2 regions of the Cupriavidus sp. HMR-1 genome follow, and region 1 is predicted to be linked to the other one. Evidence: predicted binding sites of a transcription regulator. Region 1 holds the regulator's gene; the other holds the start of a gene.
What was found. The regulator NrdR, encoded in region 1, represses ribonucleotide reductase genes. The targets are predictions, from matches to a motif close to CACNANATNTNGTG.
Positions count from the first base shown of each region.

Region 2: a site for NrdR is predicted at 3,053-3,066, ahead of D769_RS11785 (ribonucleoside triphosphate reductase). Genes of this name have one in related genera too.

Region 1 is NZ_ANKP01000029.1:55,025-62,959, reverse strand. It holds gene ybgC (tol-pal system-associated acyl-CoA thioesterase) at 1-256, opposite strand, end outside; ZMP/ZTP riboswitch at 423-525, shown strand; gene glyA (serine hydroxymethyltransferase) at 708-1,955, shown strand; gene nrdR (transcriptional regulator NrdR) at 2,100-2,567, shown strand; gene D769_RS03815 (hypothetical protein) at 2,877-3,233, shown strand; gene D769_RS03810 (PilW family protein) at 3,230-4,090, shown strand; gene D769_RS03805 (pilus assembly protein) at 4,084-4,644, shown strand; gene D769_RS03800 (hypothetical protein) at 4,644-6,458, shown strand; gene D769_RS03795 (prepilin-type N-terminal cleavage/methylation domain-containing protein) at 6,455-6,940, shown strand; gene D769_RS03790 (GspH/FimT family pseudopilin) at 6,942-7,466, shown strand; gene ribD (bifunctional diaminohydroxyphosphoribosylaminopyrimidine deaminase/5-amino-6-(5-phosphoribosylamino)uracil reductase RibD) at 7,511-7,935, shown strand, end outside.
Region 2 is NZ_ANKP01000078.1:11,238-19,172, forward strand. It holds gene D769_RS11770 (hypothetical protein) at 1-356, shown strand, start outside; gene D769_RS11775 (anaerobic ribonucleoside-triphosphate reductase activating protein) at 358-1,059, opposite strand; gene nrdD (anaerobic ribonucleoside-triphosphate reductase) at 1,037-1,228, opposite strand; gene D769_RS11785 (ribonucleoside triphosphate reductase) at 1,276-3,000, opposite strand; gene D769_RS11790 (fatty acid--CoA ligase) at 3,212-4,789, opposite strand; gene D769_RS11795 (acyl-CoA dehydrogenase family protein) at 4,865-6,103, opposite strand; gene D769_RS11800 (acyl-CoA dehydrogenase family protein) at 6,112-7,236, opposite strand; gene D769_RS11805 (acyl-CoA dehydrogenase family protein) at 7,345-7,935, opposite strand, start outside.

The sequences.
Region 1 (7,935 bases):
GTCCGACGCGTTCGATATGCGTACGGATCTCGAGCTGGTCGTCCAGCCGGGCGGGCGCATTGTATTCCACAGTCGTGCTGCGGACGATGAAGACCACGCCGGACGAATCCGCGAGGCTCTGCTGTTCGACGCCGAGCGAGCGCAGCCATTCGGTCCTGGCCCGCTCGAAGAATTTGAGGTAGTTGGCGTAGAACACCACGCCGCCTGCGTCGGTATCTTCCCAATACACGCGCAGCGGCCATACGAAATTTGGCATGGCGGGCATTGTAACGGAGTGCACTGGTAAACCCGTGTGTGACTTTGCAACAGCAAGTTGCGAGCCAATCCTCGCCAGGCCTTGCCGGATCAGGGCCGGGCGCGCATCCGGGCCGGCCGTCGTCTTGCAGCAAGCCGCTTGCTCGCGTAAACTCTGCGGCAACCATTCCACCTTGCGCGACTGGCGAAGTCAGTGGGTACTACCACGAGGAAGCGCAAGTTCATTGGGCGTGATATTCGATGCGCCTGCCGCTCGCCTGGGCAGCGAATGGGAAGCAGGGTGCGCCCTGCACCGGCTGGTCGCGTTTTCGCGCCCCCGGTGCTGGACGCCAGTGCCTTCCCCGCGCGCCCTAATACGCGAAAATTCCGCAATACAGAGTAGCGTCGACAGGCATCCGGTTTCCGTACCGGCCGTGCCATCCGCTCTCCCTTTTAAACAGACGAGTCACGCCATGTTTGAACGTAGCCGCTTCACGATCGAGCAAATCGACCCCGAAGTCTTTGCCGCAATCCAGAAAGAAAACCAGCGTCAGGAAGATCACATCGAACTGATCGCTTCCGAGAACTACACCTCGCCGGCCGTGATGGCCGCCCAGGGTTCGCAGCTCACCAACAAGTACGCCGAAGGCTATCCCGGCAAGCGCTACTACGGCGGTTGCGAGTACGTGGACGTGGTGGAGCAGCTCGCCATTGACCGCGTGAAGCAACTGTTTGGCGCCGAAGCCGCCAACGTGCAGCCGAACTCGGGCTCGCAGGCCAACCAGGGCGTGTTCTTCGCCATGCTCAAGCCGGGCGACACGATCATGGGCATGAGCCTGGCCGAAGGCGGTCACCTGACCCACGGCATGGCGCTGAACATGAGCGGCAAGTGGTTCAACGTGGTCAGCTACGGCCTGAACGCGCAGGAAGACATCGACTACGACGCGCTGGAAAAGCTGGCCCACGAGAAGAAGCCGAAGCTGATCATCGCCGGCGCATCGGCTTTCGCGCTGCGCATCGACTTCGAACGCATCGCCAAGGTTGCCAAGGCAGTTGGCGCCTACTTCATGGTGGATATGGCCCACTACGCCGGCCTGATCGCCGCCGGTGTGTACCCGAACCCGGTGCCACACGCCGACTTCGTGACCACCACCACCCACAAGAGCCTGCGCGGCCCGCGCGGCGGCGTGATCCTGATGAAGGCCGAGCATGAGAAGGCCATCAACTCGGCCATCTTCCCGGGCATCCAGGGTGGCCCGCTGATGCACGTGATCGCCGGCAAGGCCGTAGCCTTCAAGGAAGCGCTGCAGCCGGACTTCAAGGCGTATCAGGAACAGGTGGTCAAGAACGCCGCCGCACTGGCCGAAACGCTGATCGCCCGCGGTCTGCGCATCGTGTCGGGCCGTACGGAAAGCCACGTGATGCTGGTTGACCTGCGCGCCAAGAAGATCACCGGCAAGGAAGCCGAGAAGATCCTCGGCGACGCCCATATCACGGTGAACAAGAACGCGATCCCGAACGATCCGGAAAAGCCGTTCGTCACCTCGGGCATCCGCCTGGGCTCGCCGGCCATGACCACGCGCGGCTTCAAGGAAGAAGAAGCCCGCCAGGTGGCCAACCTGCTCGCCGACGTGCTGGACAACCCGCACGACGAGGCCAACATCGCCGCCGTGCGCGAACAGGTTGCCGCACTGACCCGTCGCTTCCCGGTCTACGGCTGATTCGCCAGTCGATCGCGCTATAGTTAGCGCACACGAACGGCGCTGTCACCTCTATGGTGACAGCGCCGTTTCAACAACCGCAGGACCGCAACAGAAATCGAAGATGCAAAATGCGGTCAGGCTCTTACATTCAGGTGGTCAGGCATGAAATGCCCCTTCTGCGGTCATTCCAGCACCCAGGTTCTTGACAGCCGCGTCTCGGAAGATGGCGATACCGTGCGCCGCCGACGCCGCTGCGAAGCCTGCGACCGCCGCTTCACCACCTACGAGCGGATCGAGCTGTTCTTTCCCGCCATCGTCAAGAAAAATGGCTCGCGCGTGGACTACGCGCGCGCCAAGCTCAAGGATTCGATGCGGCTGGCACTGCGCAAGCGGCCAGTTTCCGCCGAGGCCATCGACGAAGCGATCACTCGCATCGAAGAAAAACTGCTGGCTCTGGGCGAGAAGGAAATCCCGAGCAGCCAGGTCGGCGAGCTGGTCATGCGCGAGCTTCGCAAGCTCGACAAGATCGCCTATATCCGCTTTGCATCCGTGTATCGCAGCTTCGAGGACGTTTCCGAATTCCGGGACATGCTCGACGAATTCTCGTCATCCACCCCGCGAAAGGGGTAGGAAGGACCGCAGAAGCGCTGTCTCATCACCACTTGCTGCTCTTGGGTAGAGCGAGGCAAGCGAGCGCGCTTGCAGGTCCGCCTCACGGCCTGTGTGCAACCCGGACCTCGAAAGCCAGACTTGCGTGATGTCACGCCCCTGACGACTCTGGCACTGACTCGGATGTTTCCGGGCTCGACTCGGAAACACACTGACACCAATCCTCCACAGCCAGACACGTCCTGACACCATCCCCGCCGTTATCGTGGCCTTCCGTTCCAATCGAACCGATACGCCATGGTTGCCCGCCTTCACCCCCGTTCCCCTTCATTGACTTCGTGCCGAGGTCACGTCCTGTTCGAGGCATTGCTGAGCCTGGCCGTCATCGGCCTCGGCGCGATACCGCTGGGGATGCTCGGCACGGTCTGCCTGCGCTGGACCGGTGAACAGGAACACCTGACCACCGCCCTGATGCGGGCCGCTGAACTGGCCGAAGCAAGTGCAATGGCACTGCAGCCACCCGGCAACGACGCGCTCCCGATCCCGCTTTGCGGATTGGCCGGGCAGCAAGAGCGTTGCGTGCCAGACAAACGCCTCGCGATCGCGACCATCGAGAGCCGTTCTCCGACGGATGCAGCCGGAATTGACACCATGCCTACCCGGCTGGCATTGTGGGTAGCACCATGAGGCCAAGATCGCAGCAACACGGCTTCACCTTGGTGGGCATGATGATCGGTGTCGCGCTTGGCACGATTGCAATGCTCGCTGCGCTGACCATGTGGCAGGTCATGCGGGACGCCTATGCCAGTGTGGCAGACGGGATCGAGATCGAAGAGCGCGGTCAGCGCGCATTGGCCATCATCGCGCATGCGATCCGGCATGCGGGCTGGATTCCCACGCAGGTTGCGCTGGAGCCCGCACACCCTGCCCCACAGGGGCCGCTTGAAGGCCATGACGATTGTGGTGCGCCGTCGATCGATGACGGGCTGGAATGTGGGCGACGCGGCGTCCGTGGCAGCGATGCACTGCTGGTGCGATTTTCCGGCAGCGGCCGGGCAACCGACCCAAGCCTGGCCGACGGCACGATGACTGACTGCAGTGGCTACGCGCTGCCTGCAAAAACAGTTGGCGACGGCATCGCGCCGCCAGCACACCATGCCGCGACCAACGTCTTCTATATCGGCAACGGTAGCGATGGCGTTCCCCAGTTGCTGTGCCGTTACCCGCGCCGCAGCGACAACCGCGCGCAGGCACACGCCTACACATCCGGCACCCTTGTGCGCGGCGTCGAGTCGATGCAATTGCGTTTCGGCATGGTCGATGAGGGCGATGGCCAGGGCGAGAGTGATCGCGTCCCCGCTCTGCTCGACGCTCAAGACGTGGCGCGACAGCGACAACTCGCCTGGCATCACGTGCGAGCGGTACAGGTCACGCTCGTCGTCCAGGGACACCGCCCGACTGTCAGTCGCGCGCCGAGACAACGAACCTTCACCACGACCGTTCGTCTACGCAATCCGTCTCCATGCCGGGAAGCCCTATGCTGAACCTCCGCCCACATTCCGGTGCGGCGCTACTGGCATTCCTCTCCAGCCTGCTACTGATGATGGGTAGCATCGGCGCCGCCGCCGCGCACCTGCTGTTTGCCGGGCGAAGCATGACGAGCCAGTGGCTGGACCGCGAGATCGCCTTCCGCGCGGCCGAGGTGGCGCTGCTCGACGCGGAAGCAGATCTGATCGCCGCCATCGCGGACGTCGGCGGCGGGCGACTGGCGTCATGGCCAACGCCCGGAACGTGTGGGACGGGAGCACAACGCGGACTGTGCATGGCCGATGGCGACATGACGGCATGGATGCCATGGCTCGAGGGCAATTTGCCCGCAGATCTCGGCATCGAAACCGGCACGTTCACGCGTATCACCATGCCAATCCTGCCCGCCGATGTCATCGGAGCGACCACGGCACCTCGTTACGTGATCGAACCCCTTGATGATCGAACCGGCCTGACAGCCGACGCCTGGCCGCGCTTTCGCATCACGGCGCTAGGCTTTGGGCGCGACACCGGCGTCCGGGCTCTGCTCCAGACGGAGTTTCAGCCGTGATGCGCCATCGCACATGCTTCGACGGCATCGTCATCCTTGCACTTTGGCTGAGCATGACCGCCCCCAGCCATGGCTCCACGACCGGTCAGCTTCCGCTCAGCTACCGCATCTCGGCAGGCAGTTTTCCATGGACCGGCCGGCTCCATGCAATCGTCTTCCGCACCGCGCGCATCCACACTTCCACCGTGCTCACGAAATGGGAGGCGGGCGCCGAGCTTGACCTGCGCGATACCGCCTCGCGCAGGCTATACCTCGGTGGCGATCGTCTCGTGCCATTCCATTGGCGCTCCATCGACGCCGACGCCCAGGCAGAACTTCACACCCCCGAGCCCAGTGGCAATGGCACGAGACGGCTCGCATGGTTGCGAGGCGACAGGACGGACGCCACACTTCGCCCGCGCGACACGCGATTGGCCAGCGGCGCTGGCGCCCGCGTGCGCGTTGTGGCAGCCCCAGCCTGGCTGCCGATGCAACCGGGCCACGCCCAATTTCGCCTGCGTCACGCAAACCGCGCGGTCACCGTCTGGATCGGTACACGCGACGGCATCGTGCATGGGTTCGATGCCGTGACCGGCAAGGAACTTGCAGGATTCCTCCCGCGCGCCGCGCTGGCCGGTTCCGCCGCCCTCACCGTACCGGGCAGCGCCATGCCCGTGGCGCCTTGCCCGCGCCCGGATAGCATCGATGCGGATCCATCCGGCGTCTGGCGAACGCTGTTGTTGTGCGGCATCCCGTCGACGGACAGGCGGCCGGCCGCCGTGTTCGCCCTGGATGTCTCGTCACCGGAAAGCGAAGCGCCGATCCGGCTGCTCTGGGAAATTCCTGCTTCCGAGGCGTTGCCATTGACAGGCCAGGGCCCGATCCGCGCACTCATGTGGATCGAGCACGGCGCACGTCGCTGGGCCGCGCTGACCATCATCACCGCGACACCGGAAACCGGCTCACCCGCCGGGATTGCATTGCTGCCGCTTGATCGGCCCATCGTGAATGGACTCCCATCCGGCACGGTGCCAAGGCTATATCTGCCCTCGACCGGATGCGGTGCAGACACCACCAGGACTCGGCTGCTCGCAGCCAGCGTGCTTGCCAACGCAAGTGGCCACGCCCGTGCCGCATACGTCGTCGACGACACCGGCAGACTCTGGCGATTCGGACTCGATCACCTCGGCGCCGCGCAGCAGGCGGAGCCAGCACGATGCCTGCATCGTCAGCGCGGAAGTGCCACCGCCGAGGCGCCAATCATCATGCATCCGTCCAGCGGACCGCTCGTCATCTACGCGGGCGGTGGCGAGCTTTCCGCAATTCCCGATGGGCGCGGTCCGCGCGGCACCCCCTCACGGATCGACGCCATCGTGTCAGGCAATGGCGTGATCCTCCGTGCGGGCCAGCCCCAGTTGGACACCGATGCGAATGGCTGGACTCTGCCACTCCCCCATCCTGGGGAATCGATCACGACGCTGGACAACGTTGGCCCGGCGCATCTGAGCTTCACCACGTTAACACCCGACGGGCGCACTCGCAGCTACCTGATCGAAGCGGCCAGCGGAGAGTCGGTCATGCAGACGGAGCCGGATGGCACGCTCGTGCGCGCCGTAACCGGTGTGCCGTTCGATGACCGGTTTGGCACGCCAATCGCCGTGGTATCGCCAACCTTGAACGGGGGGCCGGTCGTGCCCGGCAAGTCGACCTTCGATACGTTCGAGCTCGGTATGTGGCAGGTCGACGGCGACACCGCGCATCTCGCGCAGAACACGCACTATCGGCGCCGGTGCGGACGCCTTGGCTGGCGCGAACTGATCCGGACCGAGCCATGAACCTCGCTCATCTCGCTCATCTCGCTCCCCTCAGACGCATCAGTCGCCGCCAGACCGGCTACAGTCTCGCCGAACTGCTGGTGACCCTGCTGATCGCCGCGATCCTGTCGATGCTGGCGATGCCCGCATGGCGGCATCATCTGGAACGCGCGTGGCGCGTACAGGCACGGGCCGAGCTGGTTTCCGCGATGCTCGCACTCGAGCGGCACGCTTTGCTCACCACCTCGTTCGCCAGCACACCGGGCGCGGCGACACCAGCCGGCCAGTGGCCGCGTCCCGTACCGCCCCCACCAGCCCGCACGCGCCACTGGCTGACTGCCACAAGCTGTGCCGGACTCGATCTGTCGCGTTGTGTGGAGATACGCGCCACCCCAGTCCATGTGGACAAAGCGTGTGGCACGCTGATCCTGCGCAGCAATGGCGAGTGGCTTTCGATGCCCACGGCGGATGCCACCGCCATTCCCCTGCCCTGGGAGTGCTGACATGCGAATTACCGGCCATGCGTCCCGAAACGCCAAACGCGGCGCCACCTTGCCCGAACTGCTGATCTCGTTGGCCGTCAGCGCGATCCTGGCGATCGCCGCGTGGCCGGTGCTTCGCGACCTGACTGCGGAGCAGACAGTGGCCCATGCCGCTGACCGGCTGGCCGCGTCACTGGCGCTGGCACGCACAATCGCGGCCAGTCGCCGTCTTGAAGTGCGTATCAGCCCCCTCGCAGGCGCCCAGACGCTGGATGGCGGCTGGCAGTTAGACAGCGACACGGAGCCTTCGCTCGCAGTCGTCAGAGCCAGCGACCCGTGCCTGCGGATCACGCTCCGTAGCACGGCGGGCCATGCCGGCGCACAAAGCCTGCGCTTGACACCTGTGGGATACTCACGGTCTGAGCAAGGCGGCTTTCTGGCCGCCACGTTCCAGTTGCGCTGCTACCGCGCGCAGCGTCAGGTCCGGCTCGGTGCCCAGGGGCGCATCCGGATCTGCCGGCCCGGCATCGATGTCGATTGCGACTGACCGGACCGGATTCCCGACAAACCCTTTGGCCAGAATCCCACGCCATGTTTTCCGCCGCTGACTACACCGCCATGGAACAGGCCCTCGCGCTCGCCGCGCGTGGCATGTTCACCACCACGCCGAACCCTCGTGTCGGCTGCGTGCTGATGAAGGACGGAATGGTCATCGGGGAAGGCTACACGCAACCGGCCGGCCAGGATCATGCCGAGATCCAGGCCATGAAGGACGCGATCTCGCGCGGCCATGATCCCGCTGGCGCCACCGCCTACGTCACGCTGGAGCCGTGCAGCCACTTCGGCCGCACGCCACCATGTGCCGACGCGCTGGTGCGCGCAGGTATCGCGCGCGTGGTGGCTGCCATGGAAGACCCAAATCCCACCGTATCCGGCCGTGGCCTGCAGCGCTTGCGCGACGCGGGCATCGACGTCCGCTGCGGGCTGCTGGAAAAGGAAGCGCGGGATCTCAATAT
Region 2 (7,935 bases), on a different contig from region 1:
TCTTCCTGAGCGATGACAAGGGACAGGACGTCCACTTCCCCTTGCTGGATCTTCGTATTCCGCTGCAGCGGGGCACGGTGCTGATCTTCGATACCTGTCAGCCTCACGCAGTGATTCCGCGCGGCAGCAGCCGTTTCAATGCCGCCGACTTTCCGACGAATCAGGATTGCACCCAGCTATTCCTGACCTGGGAACTTCCCATCGAGAATGCCCACGTGGCACGGGCGCTCAAGATCGCGTTCGACAGCGACGTATCAATTGCACGCGATCTCGACGAAGAGCAGGTCCGACTACATTGCGAAAGGGTTGGCGTGTGTCAGGAAACCGGCGCGTGGCAACGCTTCGTGGCTGAGTAAATCAGGCTTGCATTCGCACGGCAATCCGCGGGCACGCCGCTGCGATGCGGTCTGCAATCCCCGCCGGGTGCGGCACCGGCATTCCGGCGCGATTGCAGACTTGCAACGACCAGCGCTGGACGCCCTTCTCCGCCAGCGTATGCAGCAGCGCCATCAATTCGGCCTCATCGAATAGCTCGGGGTCCCAGGTCGTGCGACATTCATAGGCGACACCGCTTGCCACCAGACGCTCCAGCGAGTCCATCACGCGTGTGGCGCTTCCGGGCGTGCCGGTCACGTGGTCGTAGCGGTGCGCGGGCGCCTTGATATCGAAGCCAACCCAGTCGACCCATGGCAGCGCAGCCTCCAGGCGGTCCGGATACATGCCGGCCGTGTGCAGGGCGACCTCGAAACCCAGTTGCCGCACATCGCGCATGGCGGCGGGTAGCGCGGCCTGCAGCGTGGGCTCTCCGCCGGAAAACACCACGCCATCCAGCAGGCCACGCCGCCGCGCCAGGAATACCAGCACGTCTTCCCAGGCCCGCGCTGACGGGCTGCCGACCGGAATCAGATGCGGGTTATGGCAGTAGTCGCAACGCCAGGGGCATCCCTGGCAGAACACCACCGCGGCCAGCCGCCCGGGAAAGTCGATGCTGGTCAGCGGTGTGAAACCGCCGACTTTCAGGTCTGCCAAGATGGGCTCAGGCCGCGCAGCGGGCCTCATCGAAGAACGTGCGCTCGGCATGCTCGCCCTTCTTGCCGGTGTTGAAGCTCGCCACCGGACGGTGGTAGCCCATCACGCGGGTCCAAACTTCGCAGGGTTGGCGCTCTTCGTCCTTGAGTGTCAGTGCGGGTTCGATCGAGAAATGGCGGGCGACAGCGAGATCAGTCATGGCGTTGCTCCTCATGTGCGAAACGTCGGGTTGAAAATCGGGAAACCTCACGCCGCCAGCGCGGCGCGTTTGCGCGCGAGAATGTCCTCGTCGCACTTCGGGCAGAAGCGGTGTTCGCCGGCCAGATAGCCGTGCTTGGGGCAGACGGAGAACGTCGGCGTGATCGTGATGTAAGGCAGCCGGAACGACTCCAGCGCGCGACGCACCATCCGCTTGCAGGCCTCGCCGCTGGACAGTCGCTCGCCCATGTAGAGATGCAGGACCGTGCCCCCGGTGTACTTCGATTGCAGGGATTCCTGACGTGCCAGCGCCTCGAATGGATCGTCGGTAAAGCCGACGGGCAACTGCGACGAGTTCGTGTAGTAGGGCTGATCGGCCGTGCCGGCCTGCAGGATGTCAGGCCAGCGCTTGCGGTCTTCACGCGCGAAGCGATACGTGGTGCCTTCCGCGGGCGTGGCCTCCAGGTTGTACATGTGGCCCGTGGCTTCCTGGAATTCGACGATCCGCCCGCGCACATGGTCCAGCAGACGCACCGCCATCGCGTGCCCGGCTTCCGTAGTGATGTCGTACGCATCGCCCGAGAAATTGCGGATCATCTCGTTGATGCCGTTCACGCCAAGCGTCGAGAAATGATTGCGCAGTGTGCCCAGGTAGCGCTTCGTGTAGGGGAACAGCCCTTCGTCCATCAGTTGCTGGATACGCTCGCGCTTGGCCTCCAGCGTGTCGCGGCCCATGTCCAGCAGTGAATCAAGCCGGCTCAGTAGTGCGCCTTCATCGCCTCGATACAGATAACCGAGTCGCGCGCAGTTGATGGTGACCACACCCAGGGACCCGGTCTGCTCCGCACTGCCGAACAAACCGTTGCCGCGCTTGAGCAATTCACGCAGATCCAGTTGCAGGCGGCAGCACATGGACCTGACCATATTGGGCGTCAGGTCCGAGTTCACGAAGTTCTGGAAGTACGGCAGGCCGTATTTCGCCGTCATCTCGAACAGCCGCGCGGCGTTCTCGCTTTCCCACGGGAAATCCGGCGTGATGTTGTAGGTGGGGATCGGGAACGTGAAGACGCGCCCTTTGGCATCGCCCTGCGTCATCACCTCGATGTACGCACGGTTGATCATGTCCATCTCCGCCTGCAGGTCGCCATAGCGGAACGGCATTTCCTCGCCGCCGATGACGGGCACCTGTTCCTTGAGATCGTCGGGACATGTCCAGTCGAACGTCAGGTTAGTGAATGGCGTCTGCGTGCCCCAGCGCGACGGCACGTTGAGGTTGTAGATCAGCTCCTGGATGTGCTGCCTGACCTCGGGGTACGTCATCGCGTCCTTGCGGATGAAGGGCGCCATATAGATGTCGAACGACGAGAAGGCCTGCGCGCCGGCCCATTCGTTCTGCATCGTCCCCAGGAAATTCACGATCTGCCCGACTGCGCTCGACATATGCCGCGGCGGCGCGGCTTCCACCTTGCCAGGCACGCCGTTGAGGCCTTCATGGAGCAGAGTGCGCAACGACCAGCCGGCGCAGTAGCCGGACAGCATGTCGAGATCGTGGATATGGAGGTCGCCTTCCCGGTGCGCGGCGCCAGCCTCGGGCGCGTAGACATGCGAAAGCCAGTAGTTGGCGGTGACCTTGCCGGCCACATTGAGGATCAGGCCGCCCAGCGAATAACCCTGGTTGGCATTGGCGTGAATCCGCCAGTCCTTGCGGTCCAGGTATTCATTGATGGACGACTCGACGTCGACAGTCGTCGCGCCCCGGATGTTCTGCTGCATCGCACCCCTCCCGTGCTTACGCACAAAATATGGGATGGATTATCTATATCGATACCATAGGTAGTGTTGCGGCAGATCAAACGGCGGCACCGCCGCGGGGGGACGACGCATCGGGTGGCGCATCGACCGGGTATGGCCCGGAGGGCGACCCCGACCTCGACCGCCCGGCGGCATCTGCCGCCGGATGTGCCCTTCCCCGGCCCCGGAGTGCCTAGTTCACCTGCCGGGTGCGGCCCGTCCAGTACGGCTCCCGCAGCGCCCGGCGCAGCAGCTTGCCGGATGGATTGCGCGGCATGGCGTCGATGAAGTCGATGCTCTTGGGCACCTTGAAACCCGCGATGCGCTCGCGCGCCCAGCCCAGAATGCTGTCGGCATCAGCGGCCACACCCGGGCGCAGCACCACCATCGCCTTGACCGCCTCGCCCCACCGCTCGTCCGGCACACCGATCACGGCCACGTCGGCAACGGCCGGGTGGCCGTAGATGGCACTCTCCACCTCGGCCGGGTAGATGTTCTCCCCGCCGCTGATGATCATGTCCTTGACCCGGTCGTGGATATAGAGGTAACCGTCCGCGTCCATGTAGCCGGCATCGCCACTGCGCAGCCAGCCGTCGGCGTCGATGGTGCGGGCGGTCTCTTCCTCCTGCTTCCAGTAGCCCGCCATGTTCTGCGGCGAGCGGATCACCACTTCGCCCACCTCGCCGGCAGCCAGCCTCTGGCCATCCGGCCCGACCACCGCCACCTCGCTACCGGGCATGGCCTTGCCGGCGGCGCGCATGCGCGGGACATCGGCGGGCGTATGGTCTTCGGGCGGCAGTGCCACGATCGTGCCCGTGGTCTCCGTCATGCCGTACTGCTGCACGAAGCCGCAGCCAAACACCGCCATGCCCTCGCGCAGCAGCGCCGCGGGAATTGGCGACGAGCCGTACAGCATGTGCTTGAGGCGTGAATAGTCCACCTGGCGCGCGCGCGGATCGCGCAGCACGATCTGCATCGCGGCCGGCACCATGAACAGCTTGCTGATGCGGTCATGCTCGATATAGTCGAGCACCTTGCCCGGATCGAATTCGCGCGCCACGACACCCTTGCAGCCGACTAGAACACCGCGCACGCCCCAGCCCGAACCGCCGATATGCGCCACCGGCATGGCCACCAGCGACACATCATCGTCGTTCCATAGCGACCAGTCGGCGCCTTCGCGCAGCGAGATCTCGGTACCACTGGTCAGGTTGCGATGCATCAGCATCACGCCCTTGGGACGTCCGGTAGTGCCAGAGGTGTAGAGCTGCAGCACCACGTCGGCGGGCTTCGCTTCGTGCGCAGGTGGCGTATCCGGGCAGGCGTCGCGCCAGTCCGTGTAGGTCGGCCAGTCTGGCTCCCCGCCCTCCATCGCCACGGCGCGGCGCACCAGTGGCAGCGCTGGCAGCAGGTTGCGAACCGATGCCGATGACTCGGGCCCTACAAAGACCAGCGTCGCGTCGCAGTGCGAGACGATGTACTGGATTTCAGGCCCTGCCAGCCGCCAGCTCACCGGCGCAATGACGGCCCCCATCTTGGCCGCGCCAAAGAACAGTTCGAAATAGTGGTCGCTGTTCTTGCCGACATAGGCGATGCGGTCGCCAGCCTTCACGCCGTCGGCCAGCAGGGCCTGCGCCACACGATCCGTATGGCGATCGAAATCGGCAAACGTGGTCTCGCGGCCTTCGAAGGCGTACGCAATGGCCCCGGCCCGCTCCCGGGCGAAGTGGCGAATCGCGCTGGGCAGCGTCGCGAGGTATTCCGTCTCCATGAGCCTTGTCTCCTTTTCTGATTGATAGGATGGGTACTGGTGACAAATGGCGTCGAGGGACGCCAAAGCGGGCGCTCAGAGCCGCAATACCTGTCGCGCGATGATGTTGCGCTGGACCTCGCTCGAACCACCGTAGATCGATGCCTTGCGGTAGTTGAAGTAGCGCGGCGCGATCGGGGCGGCATCGTCGGGGCCCAGACGCGGGTCGGCAGCGCGTCCCTGGATCTCGGCCCAGGTATCCCGCACGAATGGCAGCGCATAGGGTCCGAGCGCGTCGACGGCTAGCTCGGAGATGGCCTGTGCCGTCTCGGTTCCGACCAACTTGATCATGCTCGACGCCGCGCCAATCGACGTACCCGAGGCCACGCCGGAGAACAGCCGCAACTCCGCCGCCTCGGCCGCCGCCACGCGCACATACATGGCGCCCAGCCGTTGCCGGAAGACGGGATCCTCGATCAGCCGCCCGGTGCCATCCTCACCGGGCTGAGCGGCGGCCATGGCAACCACCTTGTCCAGTTGCCGGTGCAGCATCGGCGCGAAGCTACCGCCACGCTCGAACTCGAGCAGGTACTTGGCAATGGTCCAGCCCATGCCCTCGTCGCCAATGCGTTGGGCGGCCGGCACGCGCACATCGTCAAAGAAAACCTGATTGACCTCCTGCTGGCCTTCCATCGGGCCGTCGAGCGTAGGCAGCGCCGATACGGTGATACCCGGCGTGCGCATGTCGAGCAGCAGGAACGTAATCCCCTCCTGCGGCCTGCCCTCGCGCGAGGTCCGCACCAGACAGAACATCCAGTCGGCCCACTGGGCGTGCGTCGTCCAGATCTTCGAACCGTTGAGGATGTAGTGCTCGCCATCCGCATCGATGCCGCGTGTCGCGCGCATCTGCAACGATGCCAGGTCGGAGCCTGAGTTCGGTTCGGAGTAGCCCTGGCACCACCAGTCGTCGGACGCCAGGATGCGCGGCAGGAAGCGGGCCTGTTGCTCGGGGCTGCCGTACTTCATGATGACGGGCGCCACCATCTTGAGCCCCATCGGCGACACTGCCGGGCAACCGGCGGCGGCCAGTTCGCTCTGGAAGAGGTGACGTTGCGTGGGTGTCCAACCAGGGCCGCCATGTGCTTGCGGCCAATTCGGTGCGGCCCAGCCACGCGCGTGCAGCGCCTTTTGCCAGCGTACCTGTGCCGCCTTGTCGAGATGGCCGTTCTTCGATTGCGCCATCATGGCGCGAAGCTCGTCATCAAACGCTTCGGAGATCCAGGCGCGCACCTCGGCGCGAAACTGCAGGTCTTGCGGAGAGTCGTCGATATCCATGGCGATCCTTATGCGTTGGCCGGGTAGCGCAGGTCGACACAACGGCGCAGATGGTAGGCAACGTTGCCGAACTGCAGGCCGATGGCGGTGACACGCTTGAAGTAGTGGCCGACCGCCGTTTCCTCGGTCACGCCCATGCCGCCGTGGATCTGCACCGCGCCCTCCCCGATGCGGCGGCCTGCTTCGTCGACATGGGCCTTGGCGGTGCTGGCACCCAGCGCGCGCTCATGTGGCTCGCCAGCAAGACGCATGGCAGCCACCTGTGTGAGGGCGACGGCCTGCTCGTGCAACATGTACATGTCGGCCATGCGATGCTGCAGCGCCTGGAAGCTGCCGATGGCCTGCCCGAACTGCTGGCGCTGACGCGCGTACTCGACGGTGTCCTCCAGCATTCGCGCCGTGGCGCCGGTGGCTTCGGCACACAGCGCCACGGTGGCGGTGTCGCTCAATTGCTCCAGCAGCGGCAATGCGCCGCCAGGCATTCCCAGCACTTGTGCGGCGCTCACCGGCACGTCGGCCAGTATCAGGTCAGCAGTACGGCCGCCGTCAAAGGTGGGGGCTTCGATCAACGTCAGGCCCGGCGCCGTGCGTTCGACCCAGAACAGCGTCGGACCGGCATCCGTGTTCGCGCTGACAATGAAGTGCGTGGCCCAGGGCGCGCCGGTGACAAGCGCCTTGCGTCCATGCAACCGGTATCCGCCGGCCGCAGCGTCCGCGCATGTTCGCACCATCATGCCGTAGCGCGATTCCGGTTCGGCGTGCGCCCAGCCGACCACCAGCTCGCCTGCCGCGATGGCGGGCAGCGCTTCAGCGGCCAGCGTCTCGTTGGCATATTGCAGCGCATCAACTGCAAGGATGGCCGTGCCAAGGTAGGGCTCCAGCACAAGATGGCGGCCGAACTGTTCCATCACCACGATGTGGTCGACGATGCCGCCGCCCAGCCCACCGAAGCGCTCGGGAATCCCGATGCCAAGCAGGCCAAGGTCGCGCGCGAACGCGCGCCAGCAGTCGGGACGCCAGCCGGCGGCCGAATGCACGGCAGCCTGGCGCGCATCGAACGTGTAGTGATCGGACAGGTAGCGCGCGAGCGTGTCGCGCAGCATGACCTGTTCTTCGCTGAAGCGGAAATCCACGTGTTGACTCCTCGGTGGGGACGCGACACAGCCATTCTGTTCCGCGCCGGCCATGCCGGCGACGTTCGAACGAACTATTCGCGCCAGACTATGCGTACACCCGAGCGCCTAGACCTGACGTGCGAAATCGCTCACCTTCACGCCATCGCGCCCCAGAATCGCCATGCCGACAACGCGATTCCAGTACAACTCCGACCCGTGCGCCATGCGCCATTCGTGCAGGCATCGCGTGAGCAGCTGCAGGTCATACTCCTCCGTGATGCCGATGGCGCCGTGGAGGCCGTGGGCGGCCGCCGCGACAACCTGCACGGCCTCCGCGCAGCGGGCCTTCGCCACGGCGGCAGCAAGTCCCCCCGGGCGCCGCTCCCCACCCGCGAAAGCCATTTGCGCGGCGACGGACATAGCGGCAATGTGCTCGACGATCACCGAAAGCTGATGCTGGATGACCTGGAATTTGCCGATCGACCGTCCGAACTGCGAACGGTCCTGGCAATACTGGAGGGTCAAATCTCCCGCGCGTCGGGCCGCCCCCGCCATCAGCACGGCAAGCACGGCGCCGTCCCAGGCGTCCAGTTCGTCCACCGTGACGCCCTCGACAGGCACGGCATCACTCCGCACCCACGTCAAATCCGCGCAGAGACTGCCGTGCACCCCGATCCAGTCCCGCTGCGCCGTGCTGCAATCCAGCAAGAGCACCGC